One region of the Mesorhizobium sp. CNPSo 4689 genome, then DNA from elsewhere that is predicted to be linked to it. Evidence: predicted binding sites of a transcription regulator. Region 1 holds the regulator's gene; each other region holds the start of a gene.
What was found. Region 1 encodes LexA, which represses DNA repair genes until DNA is damaged. Its sites were predicted from a motif close to TGTTCNNNNTGTGTTCNG; they were not measured.
Positions count from the first base shown of each region.

Region 2: a site for LexA is predicted at 1,830-1,847, ahead of AC04SI_RS03915 (ATP-dependent helicase). Genes of this name have one in related genera too.
Region 3: a site for LexA is predicted at 2,436-2,453, ahead of AC04SI_RS16550 (DNA recombination protein RmuC). Genes of this name have one in related genera too.

Region 1 covers NZ_JBWLUZ010000025.1:14,500-19,004, forward strand. Annotated here, with positions in the region: gene kynU (kynureninase) at 1-1,031, opposite strand, end outside; gene lexA (transcriptional repressor LexA) at 1,489-2,229, shown strand; partial or broken gene AC04SI_RS24585 (ComEC/Rec2 family competence protein) at 2,223-4,505, opposite strand, start outside.
Region 2 covers NZ_JBWLUZ010000002.1:233,926-238,430, reverse strand. Annotated here, with positions in the region: gene AC04SI_RS03925 (LuxR C-terminal-related transcriptional regulator) at 1-279, shown strand, start outside; gene AC04SI_RS03920 (flavin-containing monooxygenase) at 465-1,745, shown strand; gene AC04SI_RS03915 (ATP-dependent helicase) at 1,888-4,505, shown strand, end outside.
Region 3 covers NZ_JBWLUZ010000010.1:153,153-157,657, reverse strand. Annotated here, with positions in the region: gene AC04SI_RS16560 (cation diffusion facilitator family transporter) at 1-662, shown strand, start outside; gene AC04SI_RS16555 (GFA family protein) at 728-1,132, shown strand; gene AC04SI_RS16550 (DNA recombination protein RmuC) at 1,149-2,402, opposite strand; gene def (peptide deformylase) at 2,507-3,037, shown strand; gene fmt (methionyl-tRNA formyltransferase) at 3,042-3,977, shown strand; gene AC04SI_RS16535 (GNAT family N-acetyltransferase) at 3,974-4,480, shown strand; gene truA (tRNA pseudouridine(38-40) synthase TruA) at 4,501-4,505, shown strand, end outside.

The DNA.
Region 1 (4,505 bases):
ATCTGGCTGCCGCGCCTGGCGCTGTCACGGGTGCTTTCGAGCGTGAGACCGTAGGCACCGCATTTTGCCTCGACGAGTTCGATGAACAGATCGGCCTGGGCGATGCTCTTCTTTCTCACGGCCGCCATGTCGACATCGTCCCAGATGGCGAGTGCGCCCTTCAGCGTGCGCATCGACAGGACCGGCTGTGTGCCGCACAGAAAACGGCGGATGCCGGTGCCGGCTGCGTAGGATTGCTCGAAAGCGAAGGGCCGTGCGTGGCTCCACCATCCGCTGAGCGGCTGCTGCACATCGGCATGATGGCGCTCGGCCGCGTAGATGAAGGCCGGAGAACCCGGACCGCCGTTCAGATATTTGTAAGTGCAGCCGACCGCGAAGTCGGCATTGGCCTTATCCAGTTCGACCGGCATGGCGCCCGCGGTGTGGCAGAGATCCCAGACGATCAGCGCCCCCGCGTCATGGGCGATGCGCGTCAGCGCGGTCATGTCTCGCAGTTCGCCTGACTTGTAGTTGACGTGGTTGACCAGCACCACGGCGACATTTTCGTCGATCAGCTCCTCGATCGTCGGCGCGTCGACGCCAGCGAGGCGGAGAACGGTGTTCTTTCGGGTCGAGGCCACGCCTTCAGCCATGTAGAGGTCGGTCGGAAAGCTGTCGCCTTCGGCGACGATGACGGGCCGATCCGGCCGCATGGCCATTGCGGCGTGCAGAACCTTGTAGATGTTGATCGAGGTGGTGTCGCAGACCACCGTTTGGCCGGACGCTGCGCCGATCAGGCGCCCCAGCTGGTCGCCGAGTTCGAGCGGCATGTCGAACCAGCCGGCCGTGTTCCATGCGCGGATGAGGTCCTGCGCCCATTCTTCGGTCGCCGCCTTGCGCAGCGCGTCGAAAGCGGCATGCGAGGCAGCGCCCAGCGAATTGCCGTCGAGATAGATCACCCCTTTGGGCAGGATGAAGCGGTCGCGCAGCGAGCGCAGTGGATCCGCGGCGTCCATCGCCTCGACGGCCGCAAGATCAGGAACTGCGGTCATGATATGTCTGCTCCCCTCTGCAGGACACCGGCACGCAATGACGACACACAGGCCGATCGGTACTTTCTCTCATCACTCGCCATCGCACTGCAAGAACCTGCCTTGATGACTTGTCGGCCCAACGACAACCCCTCGACCTTTGCTCAAAGTTGGCATTTTGAGTTCGTTTCGTTCACGGTGCATCGAGCGGGCTGGATGGTCGAACACAGCCCGACCCGGGAATGTCTGCGCCAAATGATTGCCGGTACTGGAGCCTTCCAAGTCGGGCTGAGGCCATAAAAGAAAACAAAATCAATGCGATGAAGCCGGACTCTGAGGGAGTTTGACATTCTCTGTCGACCACAACATCGTTTCGGGCACCTTAAGCCATTCATTAAACTTTAAACGGTTGCGGAACACAAATGGAACAGATAGTGTTTGTTCTGGTTTTGTTTTTCTGATTCCGTTGGGGGCCGCGATGCTGACACGCAAACAACATGAACTGCTGATGTTCATCCATGAGCGGCTGAAGGAAAGTGGTATTCCACCATCCTTCGACGAGATGAAGGAGGCGCTCGACCTTGCCTCGAAGTCGGGCATCCACCGGCTGATCACGGCGCTGGAGGAGCGCGGTTTCATTCGTCGGCTACCCAACCGGGCGCGCGCTCTCGAAGTGCTGCGCCTACCCGATTCGATCGCTCCCGGCCTCAATGCGGCGAAAAAGTTCTCGCCGAGCGTCATTCAGGGCAGTCTTGGGCAGGGCGGTCTCGGGCGGCAGATCAAGCCGATGGCATCGTCGCGCACGCCCCAGGCGGGCAACGACGACGATGCGGTCGCGGCAGTGTCCATCCCGGTGATGGGCCGGATCGCGGCCGGTGTGCCGATCGACGCCATCCAGCATCAGACGCACTCGATCTCGGTGCCGCCGGACATGATCATGGGCGGCGAGCACTACGCGCTGGAGGTCAAGGGCGATTCGATGATCGAGGCCGGGATTTTCGACGGCGATACGGTCATCATCCGCAATGCCGATACGGCGAGCCCGGGCGAGATCGTCGTGGCACTGGTCGACGAGGAGGAAGCGACGCTGAAGCGCTTCCGCCGCAAGGGCGCTTCGATCGCGCTGGAAGCCGCAAACCCGGCCTATGAAACCCGCATCTTCGGGCCCGACCGGGTCAAGGTGCAGGGCAAGTTGGTTGGCTTGATCCGGCGCTACTGAGGCGGCGGTGATTGTTTTGGCGGCGGTTTGCTGGCCTGCCTTTCGGGTCTCTTGTAAGACGGCAGGCCCCTCGCCTCGCGCGAAAATCTGCGCTGCTCGTGCCAGGGCCGGTACGGCTGCTCGATCGCGAAGTCTATCTCCGCTGGCGCGATTGCCGATTGCTGGTCGAAGAAGACGGCGGCGCTGCCCAAGCGGGCAAGCTGCCGTTTCTTGACGACAAGGACAAGCGGATTGCGGCAAGGGTCGTAGGCGGTGGCGTCGTTGACGATGATCAGGGTCGCGAAAGCACACGCTCTCCACGCGTCCTTGCGGTCTTCTGCATACGCGATGATGGCGCCGGACGGATGCCGTGCGAGGCACAGACCGGCGCTGCAGTAGAAGGGCGAGCCCGGCGGCAGGTCGGCCGGATCCATGTCGAACCGCGCGTCTCCCTTCTCGAAGGTCTCCGGTACGACAATGGTTTCGGCTTTCAGTGCCCGTTTCCAGTTGTCGGTGGTGAACTCGTTCGATCGCACCCGGTTGATGGCGAGTCCCCCCCGCCGATCGGCATGACCACCAGATGCGCATCCTCCGAGATCAGGACATCCGGCGTGCGGGTGTCGGAGACCGTCAGCAGGCCGGCGAGCGCGAATGGAACGGCTGCCAGCCTGAGCCATGTCGTCGCCATGGTGGCGATGACCAGCGCGATGGTCACCAGCAGCACCGACTGAATGGAGATCAACCCGACGGCATCGACCGGCGAGCGCTCGGAAATCCATTCCGAGATCGCGATCATCGCCGTCAGCCCTTTGCCCATCAGATAGAGGGAGGGCCAATCGAGCCCGAAAGGCATCAGCAGCGCGCTGATTACGGCCAACAGCATGACGACCGAGACAATCGGCATGACGGCCAGGTTGGCAAACAGGCTGAGCGGCGACACGCGCTGAAAATGCCAGATGGCGAAGAGCGCTGTCGCACCGCCAGCGATGATGGAGGTCATGGCGAGACCGCCCATGCCGAGCAGGAATTTTCGCGTGACGAAGGCGAGCGGCGATCGCCTTGGCGGCGGCGATGTCGCCCTGCCGGCGCGGTAGTCCGACCAGCCGGCATAGGCGCCGACAAGGGCCGCGGTTGCCGCAAACGACATCTGGAAGCTCGGGCCGACCACTTCGTGCGGCGACACCAGGATGACGGCGATGGCCGAGATCGCCAGGTTACGCATGGTCAGCGCCGCGCGCGGTCGAACAGCACGGCGACCAGCATCACCGCCAGCATGATGAAGCTGCGTTCGGCGGCGACGACGATGCCGGAAAAGACGAGGTAGGCGGCGATGGAAAAGAGCGCTGCGGCGGCCGCATATTTCTTCACCGGCCGGCGCGAAGCGAAATCGGGAAACAGGGCGAAGGCGCCGCGCAGCAGCCCCATGATGGTGCCGGCGACAAGCGCCATGTGCAGGCCGGAAATCGAGATGATGTGGTAGATGCCGGTGCGCCGCATCGCTTCGTTGATCTCATCCGGGATGCCGGCGCGTACGCCGACCATCAGTGCCGCGGCAATCTCACCTTTGGGGCCGCCAATCTGACCGCGAATGTGGTCTGCGATGTTCTCCCGGGCGTTCTCGATCGCGGACGCCAGGCGCGTCGTGGATGGCGCGTCTTCGCCGGCGCCAGTTTTGGAGGCAACAGTCTTCGGATTGCCGAGGAAAAAGCCGCTAGCTCCGATGCCAGAAAGATAGCTGTCGAAGGAAAAGTCGTAGCTGTCCGGCCGCACCGGTCCGGTCGGCGGAAGCAGCCGGGCATAGCCGGTGATCAGGGAACCGGCCGTCATATCCGGAGGAACTTTCCGCGCCGAAAGCCTGACCCGCTCCGGCGCGTAGCGCAGCTTTGGGTGGGCGGTCGAAATCACGTCGATGGTCAGCCTGACGCGGCCGTTTTCCATTTCCTCCAGACTGGCGAGCCGCCCGGTCAGCCGCGTCTGGATCTCGGAGCCGAGCATTTGCGTTCCGGCACGCCAGGTTTCGACCTTGGCGGCGAGCAGGCCGAGTGCGCAGAGCAGCGCCGCCATGAAGCACAAATGCGTCTTCTGCCATGACCGCGAGACCACCGCGCAGGCCGCCATCAAGGTGACCACGGCGACGGGCCTGTAGAAATCGGGTTCCGTCGCCAGCGAGAAATAAAGGATCACCCCGCATGCCAGAAACACCGGCACCAGCAGGAAGCCTATGCCGCGGTCAAGCTCCGTGCCGGCTGCCGCAGCGATGCTTCGGCGGATTGCGGGACCAGAAAGGCGGCGGAGTG
Region 2 (4,505 bases), on a different contig from region 1:
GCCGCCAGGTCGATTTTCACCGCGCTGGGCGCGGCACCCGACCTCGCCCGCGTCGATCAGTTGATTCAGCCGGCTTCTACACCCTCGCATGGCTTGACGCGGCGCGAGATCGAGGTCCTCGGCCTTGTCGCCACAGGCAAGACAAACAGGCTGATCGCGACAGACCTCGGCCTCAGCGAAAAGACCGTCGACCGGCATCTCAGCAACATCTTCGACAAGCTGGCGGTCAACTCGCGCGCCGCCGCGACAGCCTACGCCTTCCAGAACGGCCTGTTCTAGCATCCGAAAGATCGCTTGCACGACGATCCGAGGATCGCGTTTACGACGATCCGAGAGATCGCGTGGGGGGCATGGGGGAAAATCCCCATGCCGCTTCTTTTCCGTCGTGAGGTATCTCCCCGAAGCGCCGCCGCGCCGGATCGCTATTTTCGCTCCATGGCTGACGAAAACCGCATGGAGCGATCATGAACCAGATTTCGACACCTCGTCCGACCTCAAGCCCCGTACTGAAACCGCACGGCCGCGTCGGCATCACCGAGACCAGGGCGCGCGCCGGTTCCTTGCTGGAACAAGGCGCGGCATTCATGCAACTGGAGGCCGGTACGCTGCAGGCAGCGGGCAGCCAGGCGCCATCAGGCGACGAAAGGCGTCCCGCGCTCAGGGAAGAGCATGTCGACGTCGTCGTCATCGGCGCCGGCCAGAATGGCCTGTCCGTCGGCTATCACCTTGCCCGCAAGGGCGTGAAGTTCGTCATCCTGGAGGCACGCGAGCGCGTCGGCGACGTCTGGCGTTCGCGCTGGGATTCGCTGCGCCTGTTCACGCCGGCACGCTTTGACAGGCTGGCCGGCATGCCCTTCCCCGCTGCCCGCTATTCCTTCCCGACCAAGGACGACATGGCCGACTATCTGGAAGACTATGCGAAGAAGTTTTCCCTGCCGGTGCGCACCGGCGTCAAGGTCGACGAGGTAACCCGTTCCGGCGACCGCTACATCGTCACTGCCGGCCAGACCCGGTACGTCGCCAGCCACGTCGTGGCCGCGGCCTCGAGCTACCAGAAGCCGAAGATCCCGGATTTCGCGGCGTCTCTCGATCCGTCGATCCGGCAATTTCACTCGGGCGTCTACAAGAACCCTGGGCAGCTCAATCCGGGCAGCGTGCTGCTGGTTGGTGCCAGCAATTCCGGTGCGGAAATCGCTATGGATCTCGCGGCTACGCATCAGGTCTGGCTGGCTGGCCGGCATCCCGGCCACATCCCCGTCGCCTACAATGGCTATTTCGCCATGCGTCTGGTGCTGCCGATCGTCCTCCGCATCGTTTTCCACCGCCTGCTCACGGTCGACACACCGATGGGCCGAAAGGCCAAGCCGCAGCAGCTGTCGCATGGCCTGCCGCTGATCCGGGTCAAGCAGCAATCTCTGGATGCCGCCGGCGTCCGCCGGGTCTCCCGCGTTGTTGGCGCCCGGGACGGCAAGCCGCTGTTCGACGACGGTCAGCTTCTCGACGTTTCGAACGTCATCTGGTGCACCGGTTTCCGGGCCGGGCTGGATTGGATCAAGCTGCCGATCTTCGACGACAGCGGCCGGGTGAAGCAGTATCGCGGCACGGTGGAGGGCGAACCCGGCCTCTATGTCTGCGGCCTGCATTTCCAGCATTCGACCTCGTCCACCATGATCCATGGTGCGGCTCGCGATGCCGGCTATGTGGCGGACAAGATCGGCGAGCGGATGCGGGCGGCCGCCCGGTAAAGGCTGACGGACGGGCTTTTGAACGCATTGTCGGGCGCCGGGGCGACAATATTCGCACGGCGCCCGGCAATTGCGCTGACAAACGAGAACAAAACGGAGACACTTCTGGCCTTTCGCTGCCGAATCACTACATTCGGGGGCGATGTCCGGCTTTTCGGAAGACATGCCCTTTTTTGACGAACCGAATGCGCGGCCCACGGCCCCGTCCGGCATCGCCGCGCGCGCCATGGCCGCCCGCAGCGGCCACAACAACGCACCCGACTATCTGAAAGGGTTGAACCCCGAGCAGCGGCTGGCGGTGGAAACCACCGAAGGCCCGGTCCTGGTGCTGGCCGGCGCCGGCACCGGCAAGACCCGCGTGCTCACCACCCGCATCGCCCACATCCTCGCCACCGGCAAGGCCTTCCCGTCGCAGATCCTTGCCGTCACCTTCACCAACAAGGCCGCGCGCGAGATGAAGCAGCGCATCGGCATCCTGATCGGCGAAGGCAATGTCGAGGGCATGCCCTGGCTCGGCACGTTCCACTCGATCGGCGTCAAACTGCTGCGCCGCCATGCCGAGCTTGCCGGGCTCAAATCCGATTTCACCATCCTCGACACCGACGATGTCGTGCGCCTGATCAAGCAGATCATCCAGGCCGAAGGGCTGGACGACAAGCGCTGGCCGGCCAAGCAGTTCGCCCAGATGATCGACGGCTGGAAGAACAAGGGCTTAGGCCCCGCCGACATCCCTGAGGGCGACGCGCGCAGCTTCGCCAACGGCAAGGGCCGCGAACTCTACAAAGCCTATCAGGAGCGGCTGCAGACGCTGAACGCCTGCGACTTCGGCGATCTGCTCTGCCACCCGATCCGCATCTTCCGCGCCTATCCGGATGTGCTGAAGGAATACCACAAGCGCTTCAAATACATCCTCGTCGACGAATACCAGGACACCAACACCGCGCAATACATGTGGCTGCGCCTGCTGGCGCAGCGGCCGGAAGGCAAGCCGATCTCCCCCCTTGAGGGGGAGATGTCCGGCAGGACAGAGGGGGGCGCCTCACGCCGACAGGCCGGTGGGGCACCACCCCCCTCTGTCGGCTCCGCCGACATCTCCCCCTCAAGGGGGGAGATCGGGCGCTCTTCGACCGAAACCCGCGCCACCGTAAACATCTGCTGCGTCGGCGATGACGACCAATCCATCTATGGCTGGCGCGGCGCCGAGGTCGACAACATCCTGCGCTTCGACAAGGATTTTCCCGGCGCCACCATCATCCGGCTGGAGCGCAACTACCGCTCGACGGCGCACATCCTTGGCGCCGCCTCACATCTCATCGCCCACAATGAGGGCCGCTTCGGCAAGACACTGTTCACCGACCGCGACGAGCCCGAGGACGACAAGGTGCATGTCCATGCTGCCTGGGATTCCGGGGAAGAGGCGCGCGCCGTCGGCGAGACCATCGAGGCCTACCAGCGCCAGAAGCACAATCTGAACGACATGGCCATTCTTGTCCGCGCCTCCTTTCAGATGCGCGCCTTCGAGGACCGCTTCATGGAGATCGGCCTCAACCACCGCGTCATCGGCGGCCCGCGCTTCTACGAACGCCTCGAAATCCGCGATGCCATGGCTTTCTTCCGCGTTGTCGCGCAAGGCGCCGACGACCTCGCCTTCGAGCGCATCGTCAACGTGCCGAAGCGCGGCCTCGGCGAAGCCACCATCCGCCAGATCCACGACACGGCCCGCGCGCTGCGCATTCCGATGCTGGAGGCCGCCGCCAAGCTCGCGGAGAGTGATGAGCTGAAGCCGAAGCCGCGCGCCGCACTGCGCGAAGTCGCAGCCAATTTCGAGCGCTGGCAGAAGGCGCTGGAAACCACGCCGCACACCGAACTCGCCGAGACCATACTGGAAGAGAGCGGCTACACCGACATGTGGAAAAACGACCGCTCGGTGGAAGCACCAGGCCGTCTGGAGAATTTGAAGGAGCTGATCCGCTCCATGGAGGAGTATGAATCGCTGCGCTCCTTCCTCGAACATGTCGCGCTGGTCATGGACGCCGAGCAGAATGCCGAACTCGACGCCGTCAACATCATGACGCTGCATTCGGCCAAGGGTCTCGAATTCCAAACCGTCTTCCTGCCCGGCTGGGAGGACGGTCTGTTCCCGCATCAGCGCGCGCTGGATGAGGGTGGCCGCTCCGGCCTGGAGGAAGAGCGGCGCCTTGCCTATGTCGGCCTGACGCGCGCCAAGAAGAACCTGCACATCTGGTTCGTCTCCAACCGCCTCATCCACGGCCTCTGGCAATCGACCATCCCGTCGCGCTTCCTCGAGGAACTGCCGGAAGCCCATGTCGACGTCGCCGAAAGCGGCAACTCCTACGGCGGCTACGGCAATTCCTATGGCGGCGGCTCGTTCGCCTCGGGACGTGGCGGCCAAGGGGCAGGAAGACAGAACCCTTACGGCGCCTCGCGCTTTGACAATATCGGCGAGGAGAAAGCGGGGAGCTTCTCCAACACCTATGCGACGCCCGGCTGGCAGCGCGCTCAAGCGAACCGCACCGAAGCCACCGACCGCAACTGGGGCTCGCGCTCCGGCCATCAGGTCGAGCGCATCGGCTATGGCGAAACCGATTCCGGCTACGGCGCCGGCCGCACCTCGGTCAAGGGCCGCACCATCGACGGCGAGCTGGTCGCCAAATCCGTCGCCGACACACCGTCAGCCTTCAGCGTCGGCGACCGCGTCTTCCACCAGAAATTCGGCAACGGCAACATTTCGGCCATCGA
Region 3 (4,505 bases), on a different contig from region 1:
TGCACATCGTGGCGCCCGAGCCGGTCGCGAATGCAATGGTCAACTATGTCGTGCTCGGCCTCTCCTTCCTGTTCGAGGGCAGTTCCTGGTACGTGGCGCTGAAGGAATTCCGCCGCGAGAAGGGCAGGCTCGGCTGGATCGAGGCGGTGCAACTCAGCAAGGATCCGAGCGTCTACACGGTGCTGTTCGAGGACAGCGCCGCGCTGCTCGGCCTGATCGTCGCCTTTGCCGGAATATTGGCGGCGGAGATATTCGCGATGCCTGAGCTCGATGGTGCAGCGTCGATCGGCATCGCTATGATCCTCGGCGCCACCGCCATCTTCCTGGCGCGCGAAAGCAAGGGCCTGCTGCTCGGCGAACCGGCCTCGCCCGAAGTGCAGAAGAAGGTGCTGGCGATTGCCCAGAAAGACCCAGCGGTGCAGCGCGCCAATGGCATCTTGAGCGTCCATATCGGCCCGCAGGAAATCGTCGCCGGCCTCAGCATCGAATTCGAGGATCATATGACCGCGCCCGAGATCGAGGCCTGCGTCGAGCGGCTGGAGGCGCGGCTGAAAACGGAAATGCCGGAGATTTCGCGGCTGTTCGTCAAGCCGCAGTCGGCTGGAACCTGGGAGCGCCGCCGCAAGGCGATCGAGAAGGCATCCGGAGAGGCTCTGGACTAGTCGACAGCCGTTGCCTCACGACCGCGCTGCACTAAGATTGCAGTTGGAATTCGGGAGAAGCGAAGATGAGAATTGACGGCGGGTGCCATTGCGGTGCCATCACCTATGAGGCCGAGGTCGATCCGGAAAAGACCTCGATCTGCCACTGCACGGATTGCCAGAAACTAACCGGCACGGCATTCCGGGTGACGGTTCCGGCACCGGAAAGCAACTACAGGATCACCAGCGGCACACCGAAGGTCTATATCAAGACCGGATCCACTGGCGCCAAGCGTGCCCAGGGCTTTTGCGGCGAGTGCGGATCGCACCTCTATGCGACATCGGTCGGCGATGGCCCGAAGATCTACGGCATCAGGGTCGGCACGGCGCATCAGCGCGAGGACCTGGTCCCGAGGAAACAGGTTTGGCACCGCTCGGCATTGCACTGGTTGCCGGAATTTGAAGGCATGACGACCGTCGAGGAACAGTAGCAGCCGGCGCGGCGGCTCAGTCGTCGCCCTCGACCACTCGCAGCCGCAACTGGCCTGTCTTGGAGTCGGCGACGCGCGCGCCGGTCTCGACCTTGCCAGCACTGGGGCGCGGGGGCTCGGCTTCGCCTTCGGCGAACTCCAGCGCTTCGATCTTCTGGCCGCGCTTGGTCACTTTTGATGTAGAAACGAGGATGTCGTCGATGTCCTTCGTCGCCTGGCCGAAATGCGTCTGCAGCCGGCGCACCCGCTCGTCGACGCGCGCAACGTCCTCCATCAGCCTGATGACCTCTCCCTGGATCAGATGCGCCTGCTCGCGCATGCGGGCATCCTTGAGGATCGCCTGGATGACCTGGATCGACAGCATCAGCAGCGACGGCGAGACGATGATGACGCGGGCGCGGTGCGCCTTCTGCACCACCGCCTCGAAATTCTCGTGGATCTCGGCGAACACCGATTCCGAGGGCACGAACATGAAGGCGGTGTCCTGCGTCTCGCCCTGGATCAGGTATTTTTCGGCGATATCGCGGACATGGATTTCGATGTCGCGACGGAACGCCTGTGCGGCGACTTTCTGCAGGTCGGTGCCGTCGGCGGCGCGGATGGCGTTCCATGCCTCCAGCGGGAATTTTGCGTCGACGGCCAGTGAAGGCGCGCCGTTCGGCATCCTCACCAGGCAGTCGGGCCGGCTGCCGTTCGACAAGGTGGCCTGGAATTCGTAGGCGCCATGCGGCAGGCCGTCGGCGACGATCGCCTCCATGCGCGACTGGCCGAAGGCGCCGCGCGTCTGCTTGTTGGAGAGGATCGCCTGCAATTGCACCACCTGGCCGGCGAGCGACTGGATATTGCCTTGCGCCGTATCGATCACCGCCAGCCGCTCCTGCAATTTGGCAAGGCTCTCATGCGTCGATTTGGTCTGCTCGGTCATGGTCTGGCCAAGACGCCCGGTCATCGCATCAAGCCGCTGGCCGATCGACTGGGTGAGTTCGGCCTGCCGCGCGCCGAACACTTCGGCGATCGCGCCCATGCGGCCCTGCATCTCGGCCTGGCTCTGCAGGATGCCGGCCATCCGCGCCTCGGCATCGCGGGCGTGGTCGGCGGCTTCCGCCGCCGCCACCGCGCGCGCCCTGGCCGACCGCCACAGCGCGACGATCAACGACAGGAACAGGCCGAGAAACAGCACCGTGCCGAAGGCCAGCGCATGGCCGAGCGTGAACGTGCTAGCGCCGAGCCGGGCGACGGGTTCGGAAAGGATGGAGGTCAGGTCGTTCATGGTTGCCAGCATAGATGATTCGGTCCGCCGGCACAGATCAAAACGTGAACGGCCTCCGATTGCCCCCGTTGACGCTTTTCCTGTGACGTCTTAGGTGAGACGCCATGTCGATCAAGCCGCTTATCATTCTTCCCGATCCCGTCCTGCGCCAGGTTTCCAAACCGGTCGAGCGTGTCGACGCGCCCTTGCGCAAGCTGGCCGGCGACATGCTGGACACCATGTATGACGCGCCCGGCATCGGTCTCGCGGCAATTCAGATCGGCCAGCCGCTGCGCATGCTGGTCATCGACCTTGCCAAGGAAGACGACACGCCGGCGCCGCATATCTTCATCAATCCGGAGATCCTCGAAAGTTCCGACCAGCGCTCGGTCTACGAGGAAGGCTGCCTGTCGATCCCGGACTATTATGCCGAGGTCGAGCGCCCGGCCTCGGTGCGGGTGAAGTACCTCGACCGCGACGGCAAGCTGCAGGAGATGCAGGCCGAAGGCTTGATGGCGACCTGCCTGCAGCACGAGATCGACCATCTCAACGGCGTGCTGTTCATCGACCACATATCGAAGCTGAAGCGCGACATGGTGGTGAAGAAGTTCAAGAAGCTCGCCAAGGACAAGGCGCCGGGCAAGATGGTGGGATAGGGGCATGCCCCTTCGCGTCATCTTCATGGGCACGCCGGAGTTTTCCGTGCCAACGCTGCGGGCGATCGCCGAGGCCGGTCACGAAATAGCAGCCGTCTACACGCAGCCGCCCCGCGCCGCGGGCCGGCGCGGGCTGGAACTGACGCCGTCGCCGGTGCAGCGCGAGGCGGAGCGGCTGGGCATCGAGGTGCGGACGCCGACCTCGCTGAAGGGCGAGGCGGAACAGCAGGCATTCGCCGCCCTGCGCGCCGATGTCGCAGTGGTCGTCGCCTATGGGCTGCTGCTGCCGAAGGCGGTTCTGGAGGCAACCCGGCTCGGCTGCCTCAACGGCCATGCGTCGCTTCTGCCGCGCTGGCGGGGTGCTGCTCCCATCCAGCGCGCCATCATGGCCGGCGACGCCGAAACCGGCATGATGGTGATGCGGATGGAGGAAGGCCTCGATACCGGTCCGGTGGCAATGGTTGAAAAATGCGCCATCGCACCCGATATGACGGCCGGCGCGTTGCATGACCGGCTGATGGACATGGGCGCTTCGCTGATCGTGGAAGCATTGACGCGGCTGGGGATAAATTGTCTGACATTTACCCAACAGGCGACGGCGGGGGTGACCTACGCCAAAAAGATCGATAAATCGGAGACGCGCGTAGACTGGACGCGGCCTGCCGGCGAAGTCCACAATCACATTCGCGGCCTCTCGCCCTTTCCGGGCGCGTGGTGCGAGGTCGACATTGGCGGCCGCATGGAGCGGCTGAAACTGCTTCGCTCGACGCTTACGGATGGCGTCGGCGAGTCGGGAGGAGTTCTCGATGACCGGCTGACGGTCGCCTGCGGGTCAGGCGCAATCAGGTTGGTCGAAGTGCAACGGGCGGGCGGAAGGCCCACCACCGCGCAGGAGTTTTTGCGCGGAGCCAAGATCGAAAAAGGAACGAAACTCTCATGAGCATGATGTCGATACGCGCGGCGACGCCGCGGGATCGCGAGGCGATCCGCCTCGTCGAGGAACATGCATTCGGCCAGCAGGCGGAGGCCGGGCTGGTCGACGCGCTGGTCACCGGCGGCGATGCCGTCGTCGAACTGGTGGCGGAAGAGGACGGCCAGGTGGTCGGCCACATCCTGTTTTCCAGGCTTTTCGTGGGCAACGGCGGCAAGAGCTTCCCGGCCGTGGCGCTGGCGCCGCTGGCCGTCGAACCGTCTTTCCATGGCTCGGGCATTGGCGGCGCGCTGATCCGCGAGGCGCATATCCGCCTCAAGGACGCCGGCGAGAGCCTGGCTGTGGTGCTCGGCGATCCGGCCTATTACGGCCGCTTCGGCTACACCCACGCCCGCGCCGAAAACTTCGAAAGCGAGTATCAGGGCGAAGCGCTGCAGGCGCTGGCCTGGGGCGACGCTCCTGAGGCGGGCAAGCTCGTCTACGCTTCGGCCTTTACCGCACTCGCCGCTTAAGCGGCGAGTGCACTTCGCATATGCC